DNA from 3 places in the Mycobacterium sp. NPDC003449 genome. Region 3 is predicted to be linked to each of the others. Evidence: riboswitches for the same ligand, from Rfam matches in the RefSeq annotation. Region 3 holds a riboswitch; each other region holds the start of a gene.
The links. Region 3 has a riboswitch for cobalamin ahead of metE (5-methyltetrahydropteroyltriglutamate--homocysteine S-methyltransferase). Riboswitches for the same ligand answer to the same signal wherever they lie in the genome.
Positions count from the first base shown of each region.

Region 1: another riboswitch for cobalamin. It lies ahead of ACWDTP_RS03270 (ABC transporter substrate-binding protein); the one in region 3 lies ahead of metE (5-methyltetrahydropteroyltriglutamate--homocysteine S-methyltransferase).
Region 2: another riboswitch for cobalamin. It lies ahead of ACWDTP_RS03530 (FadR/GntR family transcriptional regulator); the one in region 3 lies ahead of metE (5-methyltetrahydropteroyltriglutamate--homocysteine S-methyltransferase).

Region 1 covers NZ_JBSFPX010000006.1:23,449-28,254, reverse strand. The annotation lists gene ACWDTP_RS03280 (PucR family transcriptional regulator) at 1-1,349, shown strand, start outside; gene ACWDTP_RS03275 (acyl-CoA thioesterase) at 1,339-2,139, opposite strand; cobalamin riboswitch at 2,274-2,462, shown strand; gene ACWDTP_RS03270 (ABC transporter substrate-binding protein) at 2,481-4,010, shown strand; gene ACWDTP_RS03265 (class I SAM-dependent methyltransferase) at 4,022-4,780, shown strand; gene ACWDTP_RS03260 (ABC transporter permease) at 4,784-4,806, shown strand, end outside.
Region 2 covers NZ_JBSFPX010000006.1:82,484-87,289, reverse strand. The annotation lists gene ACWDTP_RS03540 (MFS transporter) at 1-967, opposite strand, end outside; gene ACWDTP_RS03535 (hypothetical protein) at 1,121-1,585, shown strand; gene ACWDTP_RS03530 (FadR/GntR family transcriptional regulator) at 1,560-2,279, opposite strand; adenosylcobalamin (AdoCbl) riboswitch at 2,282-2,432, opposite strand; gene ACWDTP_RS03525 (FadR/GntR family transcriptional regulator) at 2,542-3,246, opposite strand; gene ACWDTP_RS03520 (methylmalonyl-CoA mutase family protein) at 3,400-4,806, opposite strand, start outside.
Region 3 covers NZ_JBSFPX010000107.1:19,095-23,900, reverse strand. The annotation lists gene ACWDTP_RS23875 (hypothetical protein) at 151-684, shown strand; gene ACWDTP_RS23870 (sensor domain-containing protein) at 687-1,361, shown strand; cobalamin riboswitch at 1,446-1,626, shown strand; gene metE (5-methyltetrahydropteroyltriglutamate--homocysteine S-methyltransferase) at 1,775-4,057, shown strand; gene ACWDTP_RS23860 (short-chain fatty acyl-CoA regulator family protein) at 4,127-4,806, opposite strand, start outside.

The sequences.
Region 1 (4,806 bases), on a different contig from region 3:
TGGAGGGTGGCGAGATCCTGCTCACGACGGGTATCGAGACCCGGCACTGGACCACGCAGTGGGACGGCTACGTGCGGAGGCTGGCTGAGGCCGGGATCGCGGCGGTCGGCCTCGGGATCGGGCTGACTCACGCCAGGACGCCGCAGGCGCTGGCCGATGCGTGCCGAGAACACCAAGTGAACCTGTTCGAGGTACCGGCCCCGACGACGTTCGTCGCGATCAGCAGGCAGGTGGCACGGGAGCTGGAGCGCCAGGAGTCCACCGCGGCCCGCGACGCGCTCAAGACCCAGCGTCGGCTGATCTCGGCGGCCGCCAAACCCGACCCCAGGGCGGCGGTCGTCTCCGCGCTGGCCCATGCGCTCGACGGTGCGGTGTGTCTGATGGGCCCGGACGGACGTGCCCTCGTCGGCCCGGCCGGTCCACGGCGCACCGAATTTGTCCTCGGCGAGGTCGCCGCGGACGTGCGGCGGCTGCGGGCCCACGGTCTGCGCTCGGCCGCGGCCCGGTCCCGGCCGGCCATGACGGTCTCGGTGCAGCCCATCGGGTTACGCGGCAAGCCGTCGACCTATCTGGCGGCGATGGGCCCGACGCACCCGTCGGACGGGCAGCGCCACGCCGTCACCACCGCTGTCGCCGTGCTCGGCCTCGTCGACGAGCAACTCCGAGGTCGCGCCGACACCCGGCAGCGCCTGCGCGACCGGGCCATCCAGATGCTGGTCGAAAACGACGCAGCGACCGCACAATTGGTGCTGGACGTGGATCCGCCGGCACCGCAGCTGACCGAGCGGATCCAGTTCCTGCGCGCCACGGGCGGCGAGTCCGAGATCAACGAGGCGCTATCGACGCTGGAGTACCGGGGAGTTCTGGCCGGCGGCTACACCGGCGAACTGTGCGCGGCCCTCGGACCCGGGCACGCCAAGACGACCACCGCCGCGCTGACCGATGCGGGCCTGCGCGTCGGGATCGGCGACACCGTCGCGCTGCGAGACGCCGCATCCGGATACCGCACCGCGGGCCTGGCCCTCGCGCAGGCCACCCCGACGGCACCGCTGGTGGTCTGGGGCCGGGTCGTCGGCAACGGCCCGCTGGGCCTCATCGATCCCGAGCGGGCCGCCGCATTCGCCGAATCATGGCTGCGGGCACTGGATTCCGAACAGATCGAGACCCTGCACAGCTTTCTGCGCCATCACGGGTCCCGGCTCAAGGTCGCCGAGGAGCTCGGGCTGCACCGTAATACGGTGCGCAACCGGCTCGACGCCATCGAAGCCGCGCTGCCGGGGCGACTCGACGATCCGCAGACCAGGGTGAGTGCCTGGATCGCCCTGCAGTCCCGGCGGCTCAATCCTTGAAATAGACGAACTGATGGGTGGTGGCCAGCAGGGTGCCATCGCGGCCGAACAGCTGTGCCTCCTGATCGAAATAACCGCGGGAGAACCGGTGGGCGCGCGCCGTCCCCAGCACGAAATCATCACCCTGCGCGGCGAGTTCGTCACTACCGGCGTGGTAGTAGATGGTGATGGTGACCGTGCCCGCGGGCACGAACCGGCCGTGCCGCAGGAAGACCCGCGGATAGAAGATATCGCTCACGGCGGTCAGCGAGGCGAAGTCCATCGGCCGCGGCGGATCGTTGCGGACCCACAGGGTGGTGGTCGACGATTCCGATCCGCCGTCCTGTGGCTCCGGCATGGCACCGTCGACGTAGCGGGTGTCGTAGTTGGCGAACCACACCACGTCGAACGAGGGTCGGCTTCGGTCGACACCCTCGGGCGCGGGTGCGGCAGGGGCCGCGACCTCGCTGTGGCCCCAGGTCTCCCGGCGCGGCCCGAACACCGCGGTGGCCGTGGTCCTGGCCTCGCCACCCTGGCTGAGCTCGAGGATCCAGTGCTGGTTGGAGCGGTTGGTCTTGACCACCCTGGTGTCGATATCGAATTCACCGTCGGCGATCGGGGCGAGATAGTTCGCCGTGAGGGCGATCGGCTGCCCGTGGCACTGCGGATGCGACTCGACGGCGCGGATCAGGGTGGCCGCCGTGATACCGCCGAACGGGCCGACCATATTGGCCCATTCCGGCATGGTGCGGCCACGGAACCGCCCGTCACCCGCCGGTTCGAGCTCGATGGCCTGGTCGAAGAAGTTCACCCGGCCAGGGTATACCGACCCCAACCCAGGCGGGTCGACCGGGCGCCACCTGGGTGAAGCCCTCCGGATGCTAGCTTTAATGATAATCATTTTCATTAAAGCTCGGGGAGGACGGCCCACGCCACCGATGTCGGTAAGCTCGCAGTCGCCGTGGTGAACGGGAAGCCGGTCTGACGCCGGCGCGGCCCTCGCCACTGTAGCCGTCGAGTACGGCGCCCTCGCGCAGCGGCGACCCCGCTGCGGGCCACTGGGAAACCGGGAAGGCTCGGGTGCCCGTGCGTTGACACGGAAGCCAGGAGACCGGCCACGGCGCGCTATGTCCACGAGGGTTTGGAGTAAGCATGACGCACGTCGTGAACCGGCGGCGGTTCCTGGGCGCTACCGCGTTCGGGGCCCTCGCCATGGCCGCGTGTACACCCCGCGGCCGGCCCGATCGGTCCACGTTCACCGCCCTCTACGAGGGCGCGGGTTCGTCGGAGGTCATCGACCCCGGTGTCGGGACGATGTTCGTCGACGAGGCGCGGGTCAAACACATCTACGACGGACTGTTCGAAGTCGATTCGACCATGACACCCGTCCCGCGGCTGGCCACCGCCGCCGAACCCAACGGCCAGGGAGACCGGTGGCGGATCACGCTACGCGACGCCCGCTGGCACGACGGAAGCCCGTTGACCGCCGACGATGTGCTGTTCACCCTGGCGCGGATCCTCGGCCGCCAGGACGGCGCCTCGCCCTATGTCGCCGCATCGACACTGGCCCAGATCGATGTCGGTGCCTGCCGGGCCGTCGACCCCCGCACCGTCGAGATCGCGCTGTCGGCGCCCTCCTTCGACCTCCCCACCCTGCTGGCCTCCTACGGAACCCGGATCGTCAAGAACGGCACCAGGGATTTCGCCCGGCCGGTCGGCACCGGCGCCTTCCGGTTCGACACCTTCACCCCGGGGCGCGAGTTCACCGGGACACGGTTCGACGACTACTGGGGCGAGAGACCCGGCGTCGAGCGGCTGCGCATCCTCAGCGCCGGGACCGAGGCCCGGCTCTCGGCGCTGCGCGGCGGGCAGGCCGACTTCGCCGACAATCTCTCGCCGGGCGCGGTCCGAACTCTCGAGGGCGCCGACGACATCACGGTGCACGCGACCCCGAACTCGGGAATTCTCTATTTCGCCATGAAGACCGACCGGGCCCCGTTCGACCATCCCGACGTGCGCCGCGCGATGATGCACCTGGTCGACCGGGAACAGCTCGTGACCGTGGCGCTGGAGGGGGTCGGCGAGGCCTCCGACGACATCTTCGGCCGTGGATACCGTTACTACGCCGACGATCTGGAGCCCAACCGGCACGACCCGGACCTGGCCACCGACCTGCTGCGGCGGGCCGGCGCATCCGGCCTGACCTTCGAACTGTTCGTCGCCCCGGTATCGCACGGCTTCATCGAGGCCGCCCAGCTGCTGCGGGATCAGGCCGCGCGGTGCGGCGTGACCGTCCGGGTGGTGACCGGCTCCAAGGACACCTACTACACCGAGGCGCTCACCCGCGGCGATATGACGATGGGACAGTCCGGGCCGCTGCCGATCCCCTACCACTTCGGTTCCCGGCTGCTCAGTGATGCGCCCAAGAGCTTCACCCGGTGGGCCGACCCCGAGTTCGACGATCTGTATCACCGGGCCCAGCGCACCCGATCCGACCAGGACCGCACCCGGATCTATCACCGCATGCACGAGATCCTGCACGACCGTGGCGGTTTCATCTTCTGGGCGACGACACCGTGGCATACCGCGCACCGCTCGGTGTGGCAACGGACCCCGGAGGGGGTGCCGAACTCCCTGGACTGGGCCCGATTCGACAATGTTCTCGACGAGACGACGAAATGAGGAATGGCGATATGACACTGACGACGGCGCTGGCCGAACAATGGCTCGAACGCTGGGACCGCCAGCAGGAGTACTACATGCCGGACCGGGAGGAACGTTTCGACATCGTCATCGATATTCTCGAAGAGGTTGTCGCACGACCCGATCCACTGGTCGTCGACCTCGGGATCGGCCCCGGCTCACTGGCCCACCGCCTGGTCGACCGCATCCCGCAGGCCCACGTGGTCGGTGTCGACGCCGACCCGTTGCTGCTCGGGCTCGGCACCACCGCCCGGCCCCACCCGCACATCCGGACGGTGCTGGCCGATCTTCGCGAACCGGGCTGGTTCGACGCGCTCGGCCTGGATCGTGCCCCCGACGCCTACGTGAGTTCGACGGCGCTGCACTGGATGAACCGGGCACCGCTGAAAGATCTGCTGCGCCGGTGCGGTGCCAACATCGCGGCGGGCGGGGTTTTCGTCGACGCCGACCATCTTTACGAGGGCACCGACGGTCCGGAACTCGACAGGGTCGCACGGGCGTTGACCGCGCGCCGCGCCGAGCGGCGCGGCGGCCGTAACGGTGAGGACTGGGCACAGTGGTGGGCCGCGGTGGAATCCGCGCCCGAACTCGGCGAGCTGGTCCGCGACCGCGACGGCGGATTCGCCCATCCGGTCGACGACCGTCCCTCGGTCCACGACTACCTCGACTTCCTGCGGGCCGGCGGATTCCGGGAAGCCGGGATTCTCTGGCAGATGGGAGACGACCGGGTCATCGCGGGCATCGCCTGAGCGATGGGTCCGCTGGCGGGGTTCTC
Region 2 (4,806 bases), on a different contig from region 3:
TCGCCGCCGCCGCGGTGACGATCGCCAGCACCACCGAGGCGATCATCCCGAAGCCGAGGATCATCGTCCGGTCGAACTCCAGCGCCGAGGTGCCGTAACTGGTCAGAAAGGCACTGCCGGTATAGAACATCGCAAACACCGTCGACATCGCCAGCCCGGACATCACGATCTGGCGCCACTGCTTGCGGATGGCGTCGGCGAACGGCAGCTTGGTCGGCGCGCTCTCCTGCTGCCGACGGCGTTGCTCGGTCTCGAACACCGGAGTCTCGGCCACCCGTAACCGAATCCACAAGCCGACCATCACCAACAACAGCGACGCCAGGAACGGGAACCGCCAGCCGTAGTTCATGAATGTCTCACTGGTGTCCCCGATGGTGATCGACACCGCGAAGAACGTGCCGCTGGCCAGGAAGAACGCGCACGCCGACCCCATCTGCGGATACATCGCCATCCGCCCGCGTTGCCCCTTGGGTGCGTACTCCGCGGTCAACAGTGTCGCGCCGGCCCACTCCCCGCCCATCGCCAGGCCCTGCATAAACCGCATCACCACCAACAGGATCGGCGCCCAGATCCCGATCCCGTTCTCCCACAACCCGAACACCCCGGTGCTGTACCCCGGGAACAATCCGATCGCCACCGTCGAGAGCCCCATGATCAGCAGCGTCCACACCAGCGTGCGCTTGCGCCCGATCCGGTCACCGAAGTGCCCGAACACGATCGACCCGACCGGGCGGGCGAAAAACGCCACCCCGAACGTCGCGAACGATGCGATGGTGCCCATCGACGGGCTGCTGCTGGGGAAGAACAGGTGCGGGAAGACCAAGGCTGCCGCGGTGCCGTAGACGAAGAAGTCGTAGTACTCGATGGTCGTACCGATCAGGCTCGCCGCACCGACCCGGCGTAGACCGTGGGGTCGCTCGGTAGTCGATTGCGGGTTCGCCGCCTGAGCCTCGGCCTGTTGATGCATAGCGTCTCCAGAGTTGGACGGATCTCACTATGGTCCTACCACAACTGTGGTTCAGGCCACAAGGGTCAAATCCGTGTAGCGCCCGACACAAGCCGTTCCTTGACCCAGCCTCCACCGCTCGAGTATGGTCCGACCACATATATGGTCGTCCACGTGTCATGCGCGGCACTTACCAACGAGGCGGGCCATCAACCGGAGGCGGAGTACCACATGTGCAAGCTCATCGTCGCGGCCGAATCGCCGTGGGGCGGCGAGATGTACCGGACCCAGCCCGGAATCCACCGGCTGTACTTCGGTTCGGTGGAGACCTTCTGCAGCGCGTTCCTGGCCCTCACCGGCTGGCCGCTGCATTCGCCGCCGCGCGACACCGAACCCGAGCGCCCCGGCCGGGACTGTGTCCGACGCCGGCCCAGGCGGCGACCCGACACGAAGCAGAAGTTCATCGTCGCGGCGAGCGCACCCTGGTACGGCGAGATCTATCCAACCAGGCCGGGGCTCAAGCGTTTCGGCTTCACCACGTTCGAGGAGTTCCTGCGCGGGGTCCTCGACATCACCGGGTGGTCACTGGACCCCACGGTGGCCGCACCCGCGGTCAGCCGGCGGGCCGCAGCCGGGTGAGGTCGGGGTCGTCCTCGCCCGCGGCCCGGTGCGCCACCAGCGCGACCGCCCGAGCCTCATCGCCCGCCGCGATCGCGTCGACCAGTGCGCCTCTCGCCTCGACCGACGGGTTCGGCATGTCGAAGCGGGCCTGACGCAAACCCGACAACACCGCCGACGCCAGCACGTTGCCCGACATCTCGGTGATCCGCTGCAGCAGAACGGTATCCAGGTCCAGACGGTCGGCGAGCGAACCGGCGGTACGCATCTGCTCGACCAGTGACCGCAGGGTGGCGACGTCCTCGGTGGTGGCCCGCCTGCAGGCCCCCGCCACCGCGAGCGTCTCGAGCGAGGCGGCCACATCCGCGGAGTCCTGCGGGCTGAACGACGCCATCCGCAGATGCAGGCGCAGGACCATTGCCATGGCATCGGCCCCGCGGTGCACGATCACCGATCCCGCCGACGGCCCGGACCCCGGAGCGGCTTCGATGACGCCGATCGCCTCCAGGATCCGCAGCGCCTCGCGAACCGCGCCCCGGCTGACGCCGAGCGCTTCGGCCAGCATCCGCTCGGGTGGCAGCCGGTCCCCGGCCCGCAGCGTGCCCTGCCGGAGCCGGTCCTCGATCTGCTCTACGATGAGTTCGTGAGTTCGCCTGCGGGGCAGTGGTTTCCACTGTGCATCGGCGGTTTCTGACGCGTGCGCGGCCTCGGCCATGGTGTCCTCCTGCAGGGATTGCGCGTCCCTGATGAACGGATAGGCTGCGGGCCTGCAGGTCTGACTCCACCCCGGTGAACCGGGATGTCACAGTAGCGCGACTGTGCTGGATTCTCACCAGCTTCCTCGAGCCCGCAACCGCCAGTGTATGGCATTGCAGAAGACTCCGGCCGCGCTCTCGCGCGAACTCGACGTAAACGTCGCCGATCACGCTCGGACACGACGATTATGTCGAATTGGGCGTGGGGGTTGACCGCCCGACTCAGTCGGCCCACTTGAGGTCGCTGAACCCGACGGCGCGGTAGAAGCCCTCGATGTGGCGGGCCACCAGATCGGCCGCCCGGCCGCCGTCGCCCGAGGCGATGGCCTCCACGATCGCCGCATGTTCGTCGGTCAGTGTCGCCATGGTCTTCGCCGGGTCCTCGAGCCGTTCGAACGCGCTCACCATGGCTTGGCGCAGCGCTTCCCGCAGCGCGGCCATCAGCGCCGCCGCCAGCCCGTTGCTCGAGATCTGCGCAATCCCGACGTGGAAGGCCGCGTCGAGATCGTTGTAGCTCGCCGTGGTGTGGGTTCCCCGCATCTGTTCGACCAGCGAACGCAGGTGGGCCAGTTGATCACTGGTGGCGATGCCGGCGGCCTTGCGGCAGGCCAGCCGTTCCAGGGTGAGACGTACCTCGACCAGATCGTCGGTGGTGAACGACGCCAGTTGCAGGTGGATGCGCAGGACCATGCCCATCCCCGCGGTGCTGTCCTTGACGATCATCGACCCGGACGTGGGGCCGGAACCGGTTCCGGCCTCGACGACCCCGATCGCTTCGAGGATCCGCAGGGCCTCCCGAACGGCTCCCCGGCTGACCCCGAGGGCCTCGGCCAGCTGCCGTTCGGGGGGCAGACGGTCACCCGCCTTGAGTGTGCCGGTGTTCAGCCGGTGCTCGATCTCGGCCACCACCTGCTCATGCGTCCGCATGCGCGGGAGCGGCTTCCATCCGGATTGTGTTGCCTCCGACACGTGCGCCCCTTCTGCTTTGTCGCAGAGTTTGATATAGGGAATCACTGTACCGACCACATCGTGGTTCACCCGCATGCCGCTCCCGAGCACCGACGCTGGTTGCCGATCCCCCTAGAACACCGGCGTTTCGACGTAGCTGCCGAAGACGCCGCGCAGCGCGCCGGTGATCTCACCCATCGACAGGTGCGCACGCACCGCCTCGATGGTCGCGGGCATCAGGTTGGCGTTCTCGTCCTTCGCGACCGCGAGCAGGTTGTCCATCGCCGCCTTGGCCCGCTGCGGATCGCGGTCGGCGCGCACCTGCTTGAGCCGGGTGATCTGGCGGGCCTCGGACTCCGGATCGAGCTTGTGGACCTCGATCTTCTGGTCGTCGTGCTCGTCGACGTATTTGTTCACACCGATCACCGGCCGGTCGCCACTGGCCTTGCGCCGCGCGTAATCGTAGGCGGTGTCCGAGATCTCCTTCTGGAAGAAGCCCTGTTCGATGGCGGCCACCACGCCGCCCATGGCCTCGACCTTCTCGACGTATTCCTCGATGCCCTTTTCGATCTCGTCGGTCAGCGCCTCCACGTAGTAGGACCCGCCGAGCGGGTCGATCACGTTGGGCACGTTGGTCTCGTCGGCGATGATCTGCTGGGTGCGCAGGGCCAGTTTCATCGCCATCTCGCTCGGGATGGTGTAGGCCTCGTCGAGTCCGTTGGTGTGGATCGACTGGGCGCCGCCCATCACGGCCGACAGTGCCTGCAGCGCGGTGCGCACGATGTTGACCATCGGCTGCGGTTTGGTCAGCGTCGCCGCCGCGGTCTGGGCGTGGAAACGCAACCGCATCGAGTTGGGCTTCTTGGCGCCGAAGTGTTCCTTCATCATCTTCGCGTAGTAGCGCCGGACCGCCCGGAACTTCGCGACCTCCTCGAACAGGTCGGCCTGCGAGACGAAGAAGAACGATAGCCGCGAGGCGAAGGCATCGACATCGATGCCCGCCTTGACCACGTCCTCGACGTAGGCCTTGGTGATCGCCATCGTGAAGGCGACCTCCTGGACGGCGTTCCCGCCGGCCTCACTGATGTGGTAGCCGCTGATGTTGACCGGGTTGTAGCGGGCCATGTTCTCGGCGCCGTAGGCCACACAGTCCCGCACGATCCGCATGCTCGGCCGGACCGGGAAGATCCATTCCTTCTGTGCGACATACTCTTTGAGGATGTCGTTCTGGATGGTCCCGGACAGCTTGTTGAGGTCCATCCCGCGGTCCTCGGCCGTCGCGATGTACATCGCCAGCAGGATCCAGGCCGACGGGTTGATGGTCATCGACACCGAGATGTTCTCCAGGTCGATCCCGTCGAACAGGGCCGCCATATCGGGCAGCACGTCGATCGCCACGCCCTCGCGGCCGACCTCGCCGAGGCTCATCGCGTCGTCGCTGTCCAGCCCCATCAGGGTGGGCATGTCGAAGTCCACCGACAGCCCGGTCTGGCCCTGGGCGATCAGATACTGGAACCGCTTGTTGGTCTCCTCGGCCTG
Region 3 (4,806 bases):
ATCCAATCGACCGCAGGCAGAATCGGGGCGTTGGTCGTCCGTTCATCGTTCGGACACCCGGCCCGCAGACGGTATGAGGGCAAAGTCGCCGAGGTGTAATGCCTTTCGCCGATGCGGCCGCACTGCGGGCCGTGCACCGCCAACCGAGTGATGGAGGAATCGTTGAGGTCGTCCAAGGCGTGCGAGCGGGGGATTGCCGCACTGCTCATCGCATTCAGCATCGGATTGGCCGCGATGCCCGTCGCAGCCGCCGATCCGGAAGATCCCATGCCGAGTGCTCCCGGTGTTCCGGGGCTTGCCGAGCCGGGAGTGCCTGCGGTAACTGCGTGTTCGGCCTTCGCCGATGCCCTGGACTCGGCGTCGACGTTCTACGGCGACTTCGCCGATTCCATCGAAGGGGTGGAACGTCCCGACTACGGCGACCCGACCATCAGCACCACCAACACCAGTGGCCGTACCGCGCTGCGCGAGGCCGCCGCGTCGGCGATGAGCGCGGCCGGTACACCTGGACTTTCGCCGGACATCGCCAACCCGATGCGCTCGTGGTCCGTCGGTGCCACCAAGCTGCTTCTCAAGATGGGGCTGCGCACCGGTGGACAGTCGCTCAATGACACGGCCACCCGGCTCAACAACGACGCGAACAACGCGCAGATGGCCTGCGCCGCTGCAGGAACCCACGCCTGACTGTGATCCGTCACGCGATTTCATTGCTCGTGTTGGTACTGCTGGCAACCAGCTGTGCCGGCAATGGCGACCCGGCCAACGGCCCGCCGAAGGATGTTCCGAAGTCGGCGCTTGCGGGGCTGCTGCTCAGCGCCGATCAGATCGACACCGTGATGGGCGCCGAGGGGATGACGGCGCACCGGCCCGTCACCGAGATGGGCGATCATCGTGACCTGCTGCCCAACCTGAACTGTCTGGGTGCCTGGCAGGTCGACGAGTCCGCCATCTACGGCAGGGACTGGGCGGCCATGCGTCAGGTGCTGCTGCGGGCGCCGGACAACGATGACTGGGACGACCTGGTGGTCCAGTCGGTGGTCATCTTCGCGTCCACGCGGGATGCCCGGGATTTCCTCGACGAGTCGGCAGATCGCTGGTCCAAGTGCACCAATCACCATGTCAACATCACCCTCAACGGTCGACCCCTGCCCAGGTGGACCAGCGGAGACCTCACCAGGACGAGTTCCGAGCTCACCTTGCCGTTCAGCCGGGTGAACGGGGACCAGACCCGGGCCTGCCAGCGTGCGCTGGCCGTCGCCGCCAATCTCGTGATGGATGTTCAGGCTTGTAAACCCGAGGGTTCGGCTGTCACGCAGGCCGCCGATGTGGTGGACCGGATCATGGTCGCGATGCCGCGCTGAGCCGTGCTGTCGTTGCGGCCGGGCGGGTAGTGTGAGCGACGCAGCTGGTTTGTCGGCGCAGGCTCAGGCCGGTGCCGACACCGAGCGCCGCACGCTGATCCAGGTGCGGCGCGAGAGGGAACCCGGTGGGAATCCGGGACTGTCCCGCAGCGGTAAGCAGGAACGACCGCCGTCATCAGCACTGGCACGCAGGTAACTGCGGCTGGGAAGCGACGGCCACTAGGTGCACGGATCGCCGTGCGGGCCTGCGAGTCCGAAGACCTGCCAGCCGTACCGGACGCGCCGCGTCCGGTGGTTCATCGCCTCGCGGAATAGGCAGTGGCCGAAGCGGTGTACCCGTGGCGGGTTTACACGTGTTCGGCTCGACGTCTCCGGGCGGTGGCCATCCTGCGAGCACGTTGAAGGACCTCGTCATGAACGCAACCGCTGTACCGTTCACCGCCACCATTCTCGGTTCCCCGCGCATCGGGCCCAATCGCGAACTCAAGCGAGCCGTCGAAAGATACTGGGCCGGCCGCACCGACCGCGCCGAGTTGGAAGCCATTGCCGCCACGTTGCGCCGCGACACCTGGGAATCGCTCGTCGCGGCCGGACTGGACTCGGTCCCAGTCAACACCTTCTCGTATTACGACCAGGTTCTCGACACTGCCGTGCTGCTGGGTGCACTCCCACCGCGGGTAGCCGCGATCACCGATGACCTGGACCGCTATTTCGCCGCCGCCCGCGGTGGCGCCTACGGTGGCGAAGAGATTGTTCCGCTGGAGATGACCAAGTGGTTCGACACCAACTACCACTACATCGTGCCCGAGATCGGTGCAGATACCCACTTCGGGCTTAATCCGGCCAAAGTGCTCGGTGAGGTGGAAGAGGCTGCCGCCCAGGGTATTCCCGCGCGTCCGGTGATCGTCGGACCGATCACCTTCCTGGCGCTGTCCAAGACGGTGGACGGTACCGAGCCGATCGGGCGCCTCGGGGAACTCGTGGCCGTCTATGCCGAACTGCTGGAGCTGCTCTCCGACAAGGGCGTGGACTGGGTCCAGATCGACGAACCGGTATTGGTGACCGACATGCTCGACAACGCCGCCGAGCTGGCCGAGCAGACCTACCGCCGGCTCGCGGACCTGACCAGGCGGCCGGCCATCTTCGTCGCCACCTACTTCGGTGAGCTCACCGATGCACTGCCCGTGTTGGCCCGCACCCCGGTCGAGGCCATCGGCATCGATCTGGTCGCCGGAGGTGTTTCCGCGGTGGCCACGGCGCCGGAGCTGGCCGGCAAGCTGGTGGTGGCCGGCGTGGTCGACGGCCGCAACATCTGGCGCACCGATCTGCAGGCCGCGCTCGCCACCTTGGCCACCCTGCTGGGACCTGCCGGCACGGTGGCGGTATCGACGTCGTGCTCGACCCTGCACGTGCCCTACACCCTCGACGCCGAGGATGGTGTGGATCCGGCGCTGCGGAGTTGGCTGGCATTCGGCTCCGAAAAGGTCGGTGAGGTGGCCGCCCTGGCGCGTGCCCTCGCGCACGGTCGCGAGGCCATTTCGGCCGAGATCGCGGCGTCCAACGAGGCCATCGCGTCCCGCAAGGCCGATCCGCGCCTCGACAACGCCGACATCCGCGCGCGCATCTCCGCCATCGTGGCCGCGGGCGTCAACCGCGGCCCCGCCGACCGGCGTCGGGCCGTACAGCAGGACCGGCTCAACCTGCCTGCCCTGCCGACCACCACGATCGGGTCCTACCCGCAGACGACCGCCATTCGCGTGGCCCGCGCCGATCTGCGGGCCGGCAAGATCGACCGGGCCGAGTACGAAGCCCGGATGAAGGCCGAGATCGCCGCGGTGATCGAACTGCAGCAGCGGTTGGGCCTCGACGTGCTGGTGCACGGTGAACCCGAGCGCAACGACATGGTGCAGTACTTCGCCGAACAACTCGACGGGTTCTTCGCGACGCAGAACGGTTGGGTGCAGTCCTACGGCAGCCGCTGCGTACGCCCGCCGATCCTCTACGGCGACGTCGCACGGTCGAAACCCATGACGGTGCAATGGATCACCTATGCACAGTCGCTGACCGAGAAGCCGGTCAAGGGCATGCTGACCGGGCCGGTCACGATCCTGGCGTGGTCGTTCGTCCGCGACGACCAGCCGCTGGCCGATACCGCCGCCCAGGTGGCGCTCGCGATCCGGGACGAGACCGTGGATCTGGAGTCGGCGGGTGTCGCGATCATCCAGGTCGACGAGCCCGCCCTGCGCGAGCTGCTACCGCTGCGAACCAGGGACAAGGAGGCGTACCTGCGCTGGGCCGTCGATGCGTTCCGGCTGTCCACCTCAGGGGTCGCTGACTCGACGCAGATCCACACCCACCTGTGCTACTCGGAGTTCGGCGAGGTGATCGGGGCGATCGCCGATCTGGATGCCGACGTGACGTCGATCGAGGCGGCCCGCTCGCACATGGAGGTGCTCGGCGATCTGAACGAGGCCGGGTTCGCCAACAGTGTCGGCCCTGGCGTCTACGACATTCACTCACCGCGGGTGCCGGGTGTGCAGGAAATCGCCGCCTCTTTGCGGGAGGCGCTGAAAGCTGTTCCTGCTGAGCGGCTCTGGGTGAATCCCGACTGCGGTCTGAAGACCAGGAACACCGCGGAGGTGACCGAATCGCTCAAGCACCTGGTGGCAGCGGCCGCGGAGGTGCGCGCCGGCTGAACTGGCGAGCGTGGGCCTCATGCACGCGTTGCGGCGAATTTGCGTGCATGAGGCCCACGCTCGGCACAGTCAGCGGTCGGCGGGCTGACCTGCCGGCGAATAAGGCAGGCTGCTGCTGGTCTGCGGGTCGACCTGGACCGGCTTGCCCACGTACGGGAACGCCCGTTGAGGGCAGGCCGGCCGGTCGCAGACTCGGCAACCCGCACCGATCGGCACGACGGCCTCGGGATCGGTCAGATCGATGCCTACCGAATAGACGAGCTTGTCGGCGTGGGCCAGGTCGCAGCCCAGGCCGATGGCAAAGCTTTTGGGGGTCCCCAGGTATCGGCTCGGTGCCGTGTCCGCCGTCTTGGCGATCCAGAAGTAGCTGCGGCCGTCGGGCATCTGGGCCACCTGCGTCAGGAATTCGCCCGGGCGCGCCGATGCATGGTGCACCACCCACAGCGGGCAGTTCCCGCCGACCCGTGAGAAGTGAAAAGCCGTGGCAGACTGCCGTTTCGAGATGTTTCCCGCGCTATCGGTGCGCACGAAGATGAACGGGATGCCGCGCGCGTCCGGTCGCTGCAAGGTCGACAGGCGATGACACACCGTTTCGAATCCGACCTCGAATCGCCGGGCGAGTTGGTCGATGTCGTACCGCAGGTCTTCCGCGGCGGCCAGAAACGTCCGGTAGGGAAGCAGTAGCGCGCCGGCGAAGTAGTTCGCCAAGCCAATTCGGGCCACCCCCTTCGCCTCTGAGCTCAAACGGG